DNA from 2 places in the Pseudomonas sp. TE3728 genome. Region 1 is predicted to be linked to the other one. Evidence: riboswitches for the same ligand, from Rfam matches in the RefSeq annotation. Region 1 holds a riboswitch; the other holds the start of a gene.
The links. Region 1 has a riboswitch for cobalamin ahead of ACZ89R_RS05280 (CbtB domain-containing protein). Riboswitches for the same ligand answer to the same signal wherever they lie in the genome.

Region 1 (6,036 bases):
GGGGCTGGCCAGCCACGGCGGTCAGGTCAGCCTGATCGATGTGGTCGAAGACGGCATCGCCGTGCTGAAATTCGGCGGCGGTTGCCAGGGCTGCGGCCAGGCAGACGTCACCTTGAAGGAAGGCATCGAGCGCACCTTGCTTGAGCGTATTCCTGAGCTCAAGGGCGTTCGTGACGTGACCGACCACACGCAGAAAGAAAACGCCTACTACTAAGGTGTTCGCTGCGACATAAAAAAACGGTGCCCGTGAGCACCGTTTTTTTATGGATGAAGCCTTAAAAGATCGCAGCCTTCGGCGGCGCCCACAGGCGCGTAGGAGCTGCCGAAGGCTGCGATCTTTTGATTTTTTAATCTTTTGATCTTATGGGCGATACAAATGCGCATGCCCCGCGCGATACAACGATGATTCACTGAAGTGATCGCTGCCCAACACCCGACCCACCAGAATCAGCGCCGTCCGGCGAAATCCCTTGGCTTGAACCTTCCCGGCAATATCCGCCAGCGTCCCCACCACCCAATCCTGATCCGGCCAGGTCGCCCGATGAATCACCGCGATCGGGCAATCGGCGCCGTAGTGCGGCAGCAATTCAGCAAGGATCTTCTCCAGATGATTGACCCCAAGGTGGATCGCCATGGTCGCCCCATGCTGCGCCAGACTGCCCAGCTCTTCACCGGCCGGCATCGCGGTCTTGTCGGCGTAGCGGGTGAGAATCACGCTTTGTGACACGTCCGGCAGGGTCAGTTCAGCACCCAAAAGCGCCGCGCAGGCGGCGGTGGCGGTGACGCCGGGAATGATTTCGAAAGGGATGTCGAGTTCACGCAGGTAGCGAATCTGCTCGCCAATCGCCCCGTACAGGCTCGGATCGCCGGAGTGCACCCGGGCCACGTCCTGGCCGTTGGCATGGGCGGTCTTGATCAGCTCGATGATCTGTTCCAGGTGCAATTCGGCGCTGTTGACCACCTGTTCGGCCCGGTGGCCCTCCAGCACGGCGGTGGGCACCAGGGAGCCTGCATAGATGATGACCGGGCAGCTACGAATCAGCCGCTGGCCTTTGACGGTGATCAGTTCCGGGTCGCCGGGGCCTGCGCCAATGAAGTAGACGGTCATCGTCGTTTCCTGTCAGAAAAAGGATATGGGCACGCTTCAGATGAAGATTGCTCATGATCGAAGGCGGGGATTATCGGGGATTTTACGCGGCGCAGGCCAATGCGAGGGTGGCCTGGGCGTATTTTTGTCGTGGAATCAGCAACTTTGCCGGTGCTTGAGCCAATTGTTCGGCCAGTGCCAGCGCGGCACTTTCCGCTACGCCGTAACAGCCGGTGCGTTCGAACGCGATGTCCGAGTGGTGGCTGAGTTGCGGTTCATAACCGGCCAATTGTTCGCTGCTGAAATACATCAACGGCAATGCCAGTTGTTCGGCCAGTTCGATCAGGGCGGGTTCTTCGCGCTTCAGGTCAATGCTGGCCAAGGCCTTGATCTCACGGAGCTCGATTTGATGGGCCTGTAACGCCTGATCAAGCAGCGCCCGCAGCGTGCTGACGGGGCAGCCGCGCTGGCAGCCCAGGCCGACCACCAGGGTCGGCGCTGCGCTGACGTCAGTCATGCGGAGTATTGGCCATCGCTTTTGCGGCGGAACAACCAGGCGCTGATCAGGCCCAGGGCCAGCCAGAACGCCATGTTGGTCAGCTGCGAAGCGATTTTGAACTGCGCTTCCAGGGCTTGCGGCGCGAGCATCGAATGGACTTCCGGTTGCGGCGCGCCAATCACATGAGGCACGGCCAGGATCGCCACGCCGAGGATCTTCATCAGCCAGTGGCGGCTGAATGCGATCAGCGCGATGCCGACTGCTGTGGACGCGGCGGTGCCAATCCACCAGATCTGCCGTTGCGCCAGATCCGCCGCGGCAGTGCCCGGCAGCTCAGGTGGCAGGCCGAGGGTAGGCGCCAGCACGAACGTCGCGTAACCGGCCAGACCCCAGAGCAGGCCCTGAGAGGTACGGCGTGGAGCGCGCAAGGTGTAGAGGCCCGCGAGCATCAGGGCGAAACCCACCGCCACCACCAGATTGCCGCCGGTGGTCGACAGCACGCGCTGCCAGCCGTCTTCTGGCTCCCAGGCTTCGGCATCGTGGGTGTGAGCGGTGACAGCACCCGCGGCGTGCTCGTGGATTTCAACCGCGGCCGGCTCGGATTTTTCGTAGGTCTCGGCCTGCAGAATCAGCGGAGCCACCCAGAAGCTTTGCAGCAGGGTCAGCAGCAGGGCGGCCAGCAGCCCGGCGAAACCTGCGGTTTGCGCAATACGCTTGATCATGTCAGCAGGTCTCAATGGCACGGGAATGCGGCGCTGTGACGGGTATCGTGCGCGGCGTTGTGTACCGCTTCGATGTGCGAGAAACCGGCGAAATACACAAGGCTGGCGCCAAGAATCGACGCACAAAAAGCGGCGGTCAGGCGTTGGCTCAGGGTAGTGGTGGTGCTGATCGTGCTCTTTTTATCGGTGTTGCTGGCGGTGCTGCTGATGATCGACATGGCGCTTCCCTCTGGTCTGTCAGCGGGTGAATAGAGCGCATGAAAACCTCCGTACGCCGGGGCACGCAGAGATTTCGAACAGCGCCCGCCCACCGCGGGTTTGTTATTCAGTGAACGTAAAAGTCACTTTGTGTTGCGGGCCGGTCTCCGGGCTCGCGAGGGGCAGGGCTTGTGCCCAAACCTGCAAGCATCACCTTCCCATGCCGTATGACGGGCACAGTGGATTTGACGCTTCACTCGCTTACCGTTGCGGGGGCAGCACCGGACTGACATGGCTTTAGAGTAAAGCACATGATCCACCGGTTTCCCGTTTCACCCTGTGAAGGGCACCCGTAACAAGGCGTGTAGGAGAGCATGGGCGGGGGTTGGGCGTCAATTGGCAAGGGTTCTCACTTGGATGCCCGCTGCTGACTGGCTCTTTGTAGGAGCTGCCGAAGGCTGCGATCTTTTGATGTTGCTTTCAAAAACAAGATCAAAAGATTGCAGCCTTCGGCAGCTCCTACAGGGGGGCGGCGTGCTCAGTGATTGACCCGCCCCCACACGATGCGTAGCCTTGCGCTTTCGAGGTTCTTCGGCGTCTGCCGAAGCTAAGAAGGGAACGCGGTCGATGCCGCGGCTGCCCCCGCAACTGTGAACGGTGATGTTCGCTGCCACGCCACTGCAAGCCCTGATCCATCAGGTTCGCGGGAAGGCGCAGCGAATGCCAGGCTGACTCGCCCGGCACACCGTCAGCCAGGAGACCTGCCTCGATACAGATTCTCACTACAACCGGGCGGGGTGATCCGGTGGCGGAACTCTTGCGCGCGTGCATCCGCCGCTGCGATTGTCGTCCCGTATGCCCGCCACCTTGCCAAAGGGCATCCGATGAAAACACTGGCCAAACTCCCTGTCACCATCGTTACCGGCTTCCTCGGCTCGGGCAAAACCACCTTGCTGCGCCACATGCTCGACAACGCCCAGGGCCGTCGCATCGCGGTGATCGTCAACGAGTTCGGCGAGCTGGGCATCGACGGCGAAATCCTTAAGCAGTGCTCGATCGGTTGTACCGAAGAAGAAGCCAACGGCCGCGTCTACGAACTGGCCAACGGCTGCCTGTGCTGCACGGTTCAGGAAGAATTCTTCCCGGTGATGCGCGAACTGGTGGCTCGTCGCGGCGACCTCGACCACATTCTGATCGAAACTTCGGGTCTGGCCCTGCCAAAACCTTTGGTTCAAGCCTTCCAGTGGCCAGAAATCCGCAGCGCCTGCACCGTTGACGCGGTGATCACCGTGGTCGACAGCCCGGCCGTCGCTGCTGGCACCTTCGCTGCGTTCCCGGACCAGGTCGATGCCCAGCGCAAACTCGACCCGAACCTGGACCACGAATCGCCGCTGCATGAGCTGTTCGCCGACCAACTGGCCAGCGCCGATCTGGTGATCCTCAACAAGGCCGACCTGATCAGCGCCGCAGACCTGGCCCGCGTGCGCCTGGAAGTCGCCGAAGAACTTCCGCCCGCGGTGAAAGTCATCGAAGCCAGCAGTGGTCGTCTGCCACTGGACGTGCTGATCGGTCTCGGTGCCGGTTCTGAAGAACACATCGACAGCCGCCACAGCCATCACGATCATCACCACGAAGGTGAAGACGGCCATCACGATGAGCATGACCACGACGCATTCGATTCCATCTCGATTGAGCTGCCACAAGCCGACGAAAGCCTGCTGATGGACGCGCTGACTCAATTGGTGGTCCAGCACGGCATCCTACGGGTCAAAGGTTTTGCAGCGGTGCCAAACAAGCCGATGCGCCTGCTGATCCAGGGCGTGGGCACGCGTTTCGACAAGCACTTCGACCGTCAGTGGGGCGCTGAAGAAGCGCGCACCACCCGTCTGGTGTTGATCGGTCAGGATCTGGACGCCGCTGCGCTCGAAGCGCAATTGCGCGCTGCGCTCAGCGTTTAAACCATGCACCTGCTCAGGACTCAGCCCGGCGGTTTCGTGTCGGATGACAACATTGCCGACCTTGGACAAACCCCCGCCGAGCTGGTGATCCTGTGCAGCGGCGATTCCAGCCTGGCATTGCTCGCCGAAGCGGCGCAGCAGTTGCCCGACGATTACCCGAGCCTGCGCCTGGCCAATCCGATGCAGGTACAGAATCACGCCTCGGTCGATCTCTACGTCGACGAAGTGCTGCGCCACGCCAAGGTGATTCTGATCTCGCTGCACGGCGGCATCGCCTATTGGCGTTACGGCATTGAGCGGCTGGTGGAATTGTCCGAGCGCGGTGTGCAGCTGATTCTGGTGCCGGGGGACGATCGCCCGGACCCGGAACTCAGTGACCTGAGCACCGTAACCGCGCAAGACCGCGACCGGCTCTGGCACTTCCTGCGTCAGGGCGGCATGGCCAACGCACTCGACCTGTTTCGCTGCCTCGCCAATCGCTGGTTGGATCGCGACTACTCATGGTCCGAGCCGCAAACCCTGCCACGCACCGCGATTTACCATCCGCACAAAAGCCCCGCTGAGCTGAGCGATTGGCAAGCCGACTGGCAAGCTGATCAGCCGGTGGCGGCGGTGCTGTTTTACCGCTCGCATTTGCAGGCGGCAAACACCGGTTTCATCGATATTTTCTGCCAGCGTTTGCAGGCGGCGGGGTTGAACCCATTGCCGATTGCGCTGGCCAGTTTGAAAGAGCCCGGCTGCCTGACGGTGGTTGAGGACATGCTGGATGAAGTCGAGGCGGGGGTGATTCTCAACACCACCGGTTTCGCCCAGTCCAGCCCCGAAGCGCCGCACCTGCGGCCGTTTCGCCGCAATATTCCGGTGATCCAGGCGATCTGTGCCCAGGACAATGAACCCGGTTGGCGCGCCAGCGAACAAGGCCTCGGTCCCCGCGACCTGGCGATGCACATCGCACTGCCGGAGCTGGACGGGCGGATCATCAGCCGGCCGATCAGTTTCAAGGACCTGGCCTGGCGCAGTGAGCGCAGTCAGTCAGACGTGGTCTGCTACCGGCCGCAACCTGAGCGCATGGATTTTGTCGCCGAACTGGCCCGGCGCTGGATCGATCTGGCGCGGGTGCCCAACGGCGAAAAACGCATCGCCCTGATCCTCGCCAACTACCCGACTCGCGATGGGCGTATCGGCAACGGCGTCGGCCTCGATACTCCGGCTGCGGCGTTGAACATCCTTCGAGCGCTGCACGCTGAAGGTTATCCGCTACCGGTTGAATTGCCGGACAGCGGCACCGCGCTGATCCAGCAATTGCTCGGCGGCGTCAGCAACGACCTCGATACCCTCGATCAGCGTCCCTGTCATCAAAGCCTCGCGCTGGACGACTACAACCTGATGTTCAACGCGCTGCCCGAGGCCAATCGCCAAGCCGTGCTGGAGCGCTGGGGCGCGCCCGAAAGCGATCCAATGTTCCGTGGCGGACGAATGATGATTGCTGGTCTGCGCTTCGGCCTGACCTTCGTCGGCATTCAACCGGCCCGGGGTTATCAGGTTGACCCGAGCGCGGTCTATCACGACCCC
Region 2 (6,036 bases), 4.8 Mb from region 1:
AGCCTTTTCCCCTGCGGCAGAAGACGTGCTGTTTCGCGCGCTGGGCCTGGTGGGAACACCTTATCGCTGGGGCGGCAACACGCCGGATTCCGGATTCGATTGCAGCGGTCTGATCGGTTATGTGTATCGCGATGTCGCCGGCATTTCCTTGCCGCGCTCCACCCGCGAGATGATCGGCATGCAAGCCCCCAGTGTCGGCAAGGAAGGCCTGCAAACCGGCGACCTGATTTTCTTCGCCACCAATGGCGGTTCCCAGGTCAGCCACGCCGGGATCTACGTCGGCGAAGGCCGCTTCGTCCATGCGCCAGCCACGGGCGGCACGGTCAAGCTGGACAGCTTGTCCAAGGCTTACTGGCAGAAAGCCTACCTGAGCGCCAAGCGCGTCTTGCAACCTGAGCATTTGGCACATAATCCGTAGCGGATGTAGGCGTCTGCCGGAAAAGATCGCAGCCTGCGGCAGCTCCTACGTTGGATGGCGTACACCCTGTAGGAGCTGCCGAAGGCTGCGATCTTTTGACATTTACTTAGCCGCGGAAACGCGCCACACCTTGTTCCCCACATCATCCGCCACCAGCAAGCCGCCTTGCTGATCGATCACAACACCCACCGGCCGGCCCATGGCTTTTTCGTCGTCAGTGAGGAAGCCGGTGAGCACATCCACCGGCTGCCCGGTCGGTTTGCCGGCGGTGAACGGCACGAAAATCACTTTATAGCCGCTGTGAGGTTTGCGGTTCCACGAGCCGTGTTGGCCGATGAAGGCGCCTTGGGTGAACGGCGCGGGCAACTTGCTGCCTTCGGCGAACGTCAGGCCCAGTGACGCGGTATGCGGCCCCACCGCGTAGTCCGGTGCAATCGCCTTGGCCACCAGGTCGGGGTTTTGCGGCTCGACGCGAATGTCGACGTGCTGGCCGTAATAGCTGTAGGGCCAGCCGTAGAACCCGCCATCCTTCACGGATGTGATGTAGTCCGGCACCAGGTCGCTGCCGATTTCGTCACGCTCGTTGACGGCTGTCCACAGTGCGCCGCTCTGCGGTTCCCAGGCCAGGCCGTTTGGATTACGAATCCCCGAGGCGAAGATCCGATGATTGCCGGTGGCGCGTTCCACTTCCCAGATCGCCGCGCGACCTTCCTCCTGATCCATGCCGTTTTCGCCGACGTTGCTGTTCGAGCCCACGGTGACGTACAGCTTGCTGCCATCCTTGCTGGCGATGACGTTTTTGGTCCAGTGATGATTCAGCGTGCCGCCCGGCAGGTCGACCACCTTGATGGGCTGCGACTTGATCGCCGTCTCACCGTTTTCATAGTGGAAACGCAGCAGGCGATCAGTGTCGGCGACGTACAGGTCATTGCCGACCAGGGTCATGCCGAAGGGCGAATTGAGGTTTTCCAGGAATACCGTGCGGGTTTCGGCAACGCCATCGTGGTCCTTGTCCCGCAACAGGGTGATGCGGTTCGGGCTGGGGACGCCAGCACCGGCACGGCCCATGACTTTGCCCATGACCCAGCCGCGAATGCCTTGACCATCATCGGGTTTAGGCGGTGCATTGGTTTCGGCCACCAGCACATCGCCGTTTGGTAATACGTAGAGCCAGCGCGGATGATCGAGGCCTTCGGCAAACGCCACCACTTGAGTCCCGGTCGCGGCGACAGGTTTCTTGCCTTCAGGCCAGCCGATCGCCGGGGCGATGTTCACCGTCGGGATCAGGGTTTTATTCGGTTCTGGCAGCTTGGGCGAGGGGCCTGTGCCATCCGAGACTTGCAGGCTGGAGGTTTCACCACAGGCGGCGAGCCCTCCGGCGAGCGCGATGATGAAAACGAGCTGGGGTTTGCGCATTACTGATCTTCCCTATGAATGCATTGACGTAATCATAGAGAAGCGTAGACGTTCGATGGTTCAACCGGTCAGCCGCGGGCTTCCTTGAGCAGAACAGCGATGCCTGGATGGTAGTTGCCGGCTTCATTGCGCAACTTGCGGTAGGCGTAAGGGAAATACCAGGCCACGGCGCAGGTATGTTCCTTTTGCAGGTCGTCGACCATGTCCTGGAGTTCTTCCGGGGTGGCGCTGTGTTGGGCTTTTTGTGGCGCGACAAACAGACAGCCGAGTTTCAGATCGCTGGCGTAGCTGATTCGCTTCGCGTCACTGGTGATGTCCGCCAATGCCTGAGTCAGGTTCAGGCTATTGACCCGTGGCCAGCGCTGGGTGGCCTGGAGATACGCGCGCTCTTCGCTGCTGGCGATAAACAGATCGGCGCGGGCGTTGCGTTCGCCTTCTTCGATCTGTTTGCGGGTCGACGTCTGTGCCAGCGTGACCATTTCTGCCATCCAGGCCGCGGCGCAGAGCAGACCGAGGTTGGCGTTTTCGTCGTACCAGTAAGGTGTATCGTTATCGCCGCGCACGGTGTTGTAGCGGTCGATACAGTCAAACCAGCGTTCCAGTACCGGCCGCAGGAATTCCAGCTTCGGATTGCTGATGATCATGCCTTGCATGTGGCTCACCCTTGTTATTGTGTTGTCAGGTTGTGGCTCTTTGATATCACTGCTGGCAGTTTGGCACAAGATTGGCGTCAGTTAATTGATCGACGGCAGTTATTCGCTCAGCGGTGTCCCGGCTTTAATTGACGCTCCATCCCCAACCCTCTAACCTTCGCGGCTTGTTTCAGGTGCTCTGTGACCTTGGTCGACAGAGTGAAACAGGGAAGCCGGTGAATGAATTTCTTCCAGCGAAGAATGATCACGATCCCGGCGCTGCCCCCGCAACGGTAAATGAGTAAAAGCTGCGCGAGGGCCTGTCATCAGGCCCTAGCCACTGTGTCGACTGTCGACATGGGAAGGCGCGTAGTCAGGCGCAAGCCGCTCATGAGCCCGGAGACCGGCCTGATTCATCCAACGGCATCACGGTGGGCGATGCCAGGCTTCTTGCCGTCTATTCTTGTGCCTGCCCGCCGTTATCCAGCCCCAACGGAGAGCTCCCCCATGACTGATACTCCCGATCGTGACGAACGCCATCTGGCGCGCATGCTGCGAAAAAAAGCGGTGATCGACGAACGCATCGCCAACTCGCCGAATGAATGCGGTTTGCTGCTGGTGCTTTCCGGCAATGGCAAAGGCAAGAGCAGTTCGGCGTTCGGCATGCTTGCGCGGTCCATGGGTCACGGCATGCAGTGCGGCGTGGTGCAGTTCATCAAGGGGCGCACCAGCACCGGCGAGGAGCTGTTCTTCCGACGCTTCCCGGAGCAAGTGCGTTTTCATGTGATGGGCGAGGGCTTTACCTGGGAAACCCAGGACCGTCAGCGCGACATCGCCGCCGCCGAAGCCGCCTGGGCAGTGTCCCGCGAATTGCTGCGTGATCCGGCCATTGGCCTCGTGGTGTTAGATGAATTGAACATCGCCCTCAAGCACGGCTACCTCGATCTCGATCAGGTGCTCAGCGACTTGCAGGCCCGTCCGCCGATGCAGCACGTGGTGGTCACCGGTCGCGGCGCCAAGCCCGAGATGATCGAACTGGCCGACACTGTCACTGAAATGGGCATGATCAAGCACGCCTTCCAGGCCGGAATCAAAGCGCAAAAAGGCGTCGAGTTGTGAACTGCACTTTATGAATAGCCATCGTCAATGCCCGGCGGTACTGATCGCCGCGCCGGCCTCCGGCCAGGGCAAGACCACCGTCACCGCCGCGCTTGCCCGTTTGCATCGCAATCAGGGGCGAAAGGTTCGCGTGTTCAAATGCGGCCCGGACTTCCTCGACCCAATGATTCTCGAGCGCGCCAGCGGCGCACCGGTCTATCAACTCGACATGTGGATGGTCGGCGAGCAAGAAAGTCGTCGTCTATTGTGGGAAGCCGCTGGCGAAGCCGATCTGATCCTCATCGAAGGCGTCATGGGGCTATTCGACGGTACGCCATCCAGCGCCGATCTGGCGCGGCACTTCGGTGTGCCGGTGCTCGGCGTGATCGACGGCACCGCGATGGCGCAGACGTTTGGCGCGCTGGCCCTGGGCCTTGCGCGTTATCAGCCGGATTTGCCGTTTGCCGGTGTGCTGGCCAATCGGGTCGGCACCGTGCGCCATGCGCAATTGCTCGAAGGCAGCCTGACTGAAGGTTTGCGCTGGTACGGAGCGTTGTCCCGGGAGACCGGCATCGAATTGCCAAGTCGGCATCTCGGCCTGGTTCAGGCCAGTGAATTGAATGATCTCGACCTGCGTCTCGATGCGGCGGCCGACTCATTAGCCAGCAGTTGCGATGTGGCGCTGCCGCCAGCCGTGGAATTCGCCGCGCCTGAAATGATCGCAGCCGAACCGTTGCTGGCCGGTGTGCGGATTGCCGTGGCCCGGGATGAAGCTTTCGCGTTTACCTACGGCGCGAGCCTGGATCTGCTGCGGGCCATGGGAGCCGAATTGACTTTCTTTTCGCCGATCCGCGACAGCGAATTACCTGAGGCAGACAGCCTCTATCTGCCGGGCGGTTACCCTGAATTGCACCATGTAGCGTTGTCGCAAAACACGCCGATGCTGACCGCGATCCGCGCTCACCACGCGGCGGGCAAACCGTTGCTGGCCGAGTGTGGCGGCATGCTGTATCTGCTGGATTCCTTGACCGATGTCGAGGGCACTCGCGCTGAACTGGTTGGCTTGCTGGCCGGTGAGGCGGTGATGCAGAAGCGTCTTGCCGCGTTGGCCTTGCAGGCGGTCGAATTGCCGGAAGGTTTGCTGCGTGGGCACACCTATCACCACTCGCTGACCAGCACCGGGCTTGAGCCGATTGCTCGAGGGTTGAGCCCCAATGGCGGACGAGGGGCGGAGGCGGTTTATCGTGAGGGGCGGATGACGGCCTCTTATGTACATTTTTATTTTCCGTCCAATCCATCGGCGATTGCAGCGCTGTTTGTGCCTGACCTTGAGGACGCCTTCGCGAGCAAGCCCGCTCCCACAGGGGAATGCAATTCAAATGTGGGAGCGGGCTTGCTCGCGAAGAGGCCATGACCGACAACACATTTTCCGAAGCCGAACGCGCAGCGGTTTATCGTGCCATCGCCGAGCGCCGCGACATGCGGCACTTCAGCGGCGGCACCGTCGAACCCGAGTTACTGAGACGTCTGCTCGAAGCCGCGCACCAAGCGCCGAGTGTCGGCCTGATGCAGCCCTGGCGTTTCATCCGCATCAGCGACCGGGTACTGCGCGGCAAGATTCAGCAGTTGGTGGAAGAAGAACGCATCCGCACCGCCGAAGCCCTCGGCGAGCGCTCCGACGAATTCATGAAGCTCAAGGTCGAAGGCATCAACGACTGCGCCGAGGTGCTGGTCGCCGCGCTGATGGACGATCGTGAGCGGCATATCTTCGGCCGTCGTACATTGCCGGAAATGGACATGGCCTCGCTGTCCTGCGCCATCCAGAACCTTTGGCTCGCATCCCGCGCCGAAGGCCTTGGCATGGGCTGGGTGTCATTGTTCGAGCCACAAGCGCTGGCGGACTTGCTGGGTTTACCGACCGGGGCCAAGCCTTTGGCCGTTCTTTGTCTGGGGCCGGTCAAGGAATTCTACCCGGCGCCGATGTTGGTACTCGAAGGTTGGGCGCAGGCGCGTCCACTCAGCGAATTGCTGTATGAAAATTATTGGGGAGTGAGTCAATGAGTGTGGCGTTGTTGAGTGTCGCCGCGGTCGCGCTGGATGCGCTGCTGGGTGAGCCCAAACGCTGGCATCCGCTGGTGGCGTTCGGTCGTTTTGCCGATCGCATCGAGCAACGTTTCAACTCCGGTGGCCGCGGCTGGCGCAGTCACGGCGTTACGGCCTGGGTGATGGCGGTCGTGCCGCTGACCTTGTTGGCCACCGCACTTTCCTGGGCGCCTTACGTTGGCTGGATTGTCGAGATTCTCTTGCTCTATTGTGCCCTCGGCATGCGCAGTCTCGGCGAGCACGTCGAGCCGGTGGCCAAGGCCCTGCGCAGCGATGATCTGATCGAGGCGCGCAAACGTGTGGGTTATCTGGTCAGCCGTCAGACCAGCGAACTGGATGAAACCGAAGTCGCCCGCGCCGCCACCGAGT

Region 2: another riboswitch for cobalamin. It lies ahead of cobO (cob(I)yrinic acid a,c-diamide adenosyltransferase); the one in region 1 lies ahead of ACZ89R_RS05280 (CbtB domain-containing protein).

Annotation. Positions count from the first base shown of each region.
Region 1 covers NZ_JBWBQT010000001.1:1,310,807-1,316,842, reverse strand. The annotation lists gene nfuA (Fe-S biogenesis protein NfuA) at 1-214, shown strand, start outside; gene cobM (precorrin-4 C(11)-methyltransferase) at 362-1,108, opposite strand; gene ACZ89R_RS05290 (cobalamin biosynthesis protein) at 1,191-1,604, opposite strand; gene ACZ89R_RS05285 (CbtA family protein) at 1,601-2,308, opposite strand; gene ACZ89R_RS05280 (CbtB domain-containing protein) at 2,320-2,526, opposite strand; cobalamin riboswitch at 2,648-2,875, opposite strand; cobalamin riboswitch at 3,074-3,289, shown strand; gene cobW (cobalamin biosynthesis protein CobW) at 3,391-4,464, shown strand; gene cobN (cobaltochelatase subunit CobN) at 4,468-6,036, shown strand, end outside.
Region 2 covers NZ_JBWBQT010000001.1:6,075,176-6,081,211, forward strand. The annotation lists gene ACZ89R_RS26840 (C40 family peptidase) at 1-418, shown strand, start outside; gene ACZ89R_RS26845 (PQQ-dependent sugar dehydrogenase) at 521-1,834, opposite strand; gene ACZ89R_RS26850 (hypothetical protein) at 1,903-2,487, opposite strand; cobalamin riboswitch at 2,642-2,892, shown strand; gene cobO (cob(I)yrinic acid a,c-diamide adenosyltransferase) at 2,974-3,585, shown strand; gene ACZ89R_RS26860 (cobyrinate a,c-diamide synthase) at 3,596-4,978, shown strand; gene bluB (5,6-dimethylbenzimidazole synthase) at 4,975-5,625, shown strand; gene cbiB (adenosylcobinamide-phosphate synthase CbiB) at 5,622-6,036, shown strand, end outside.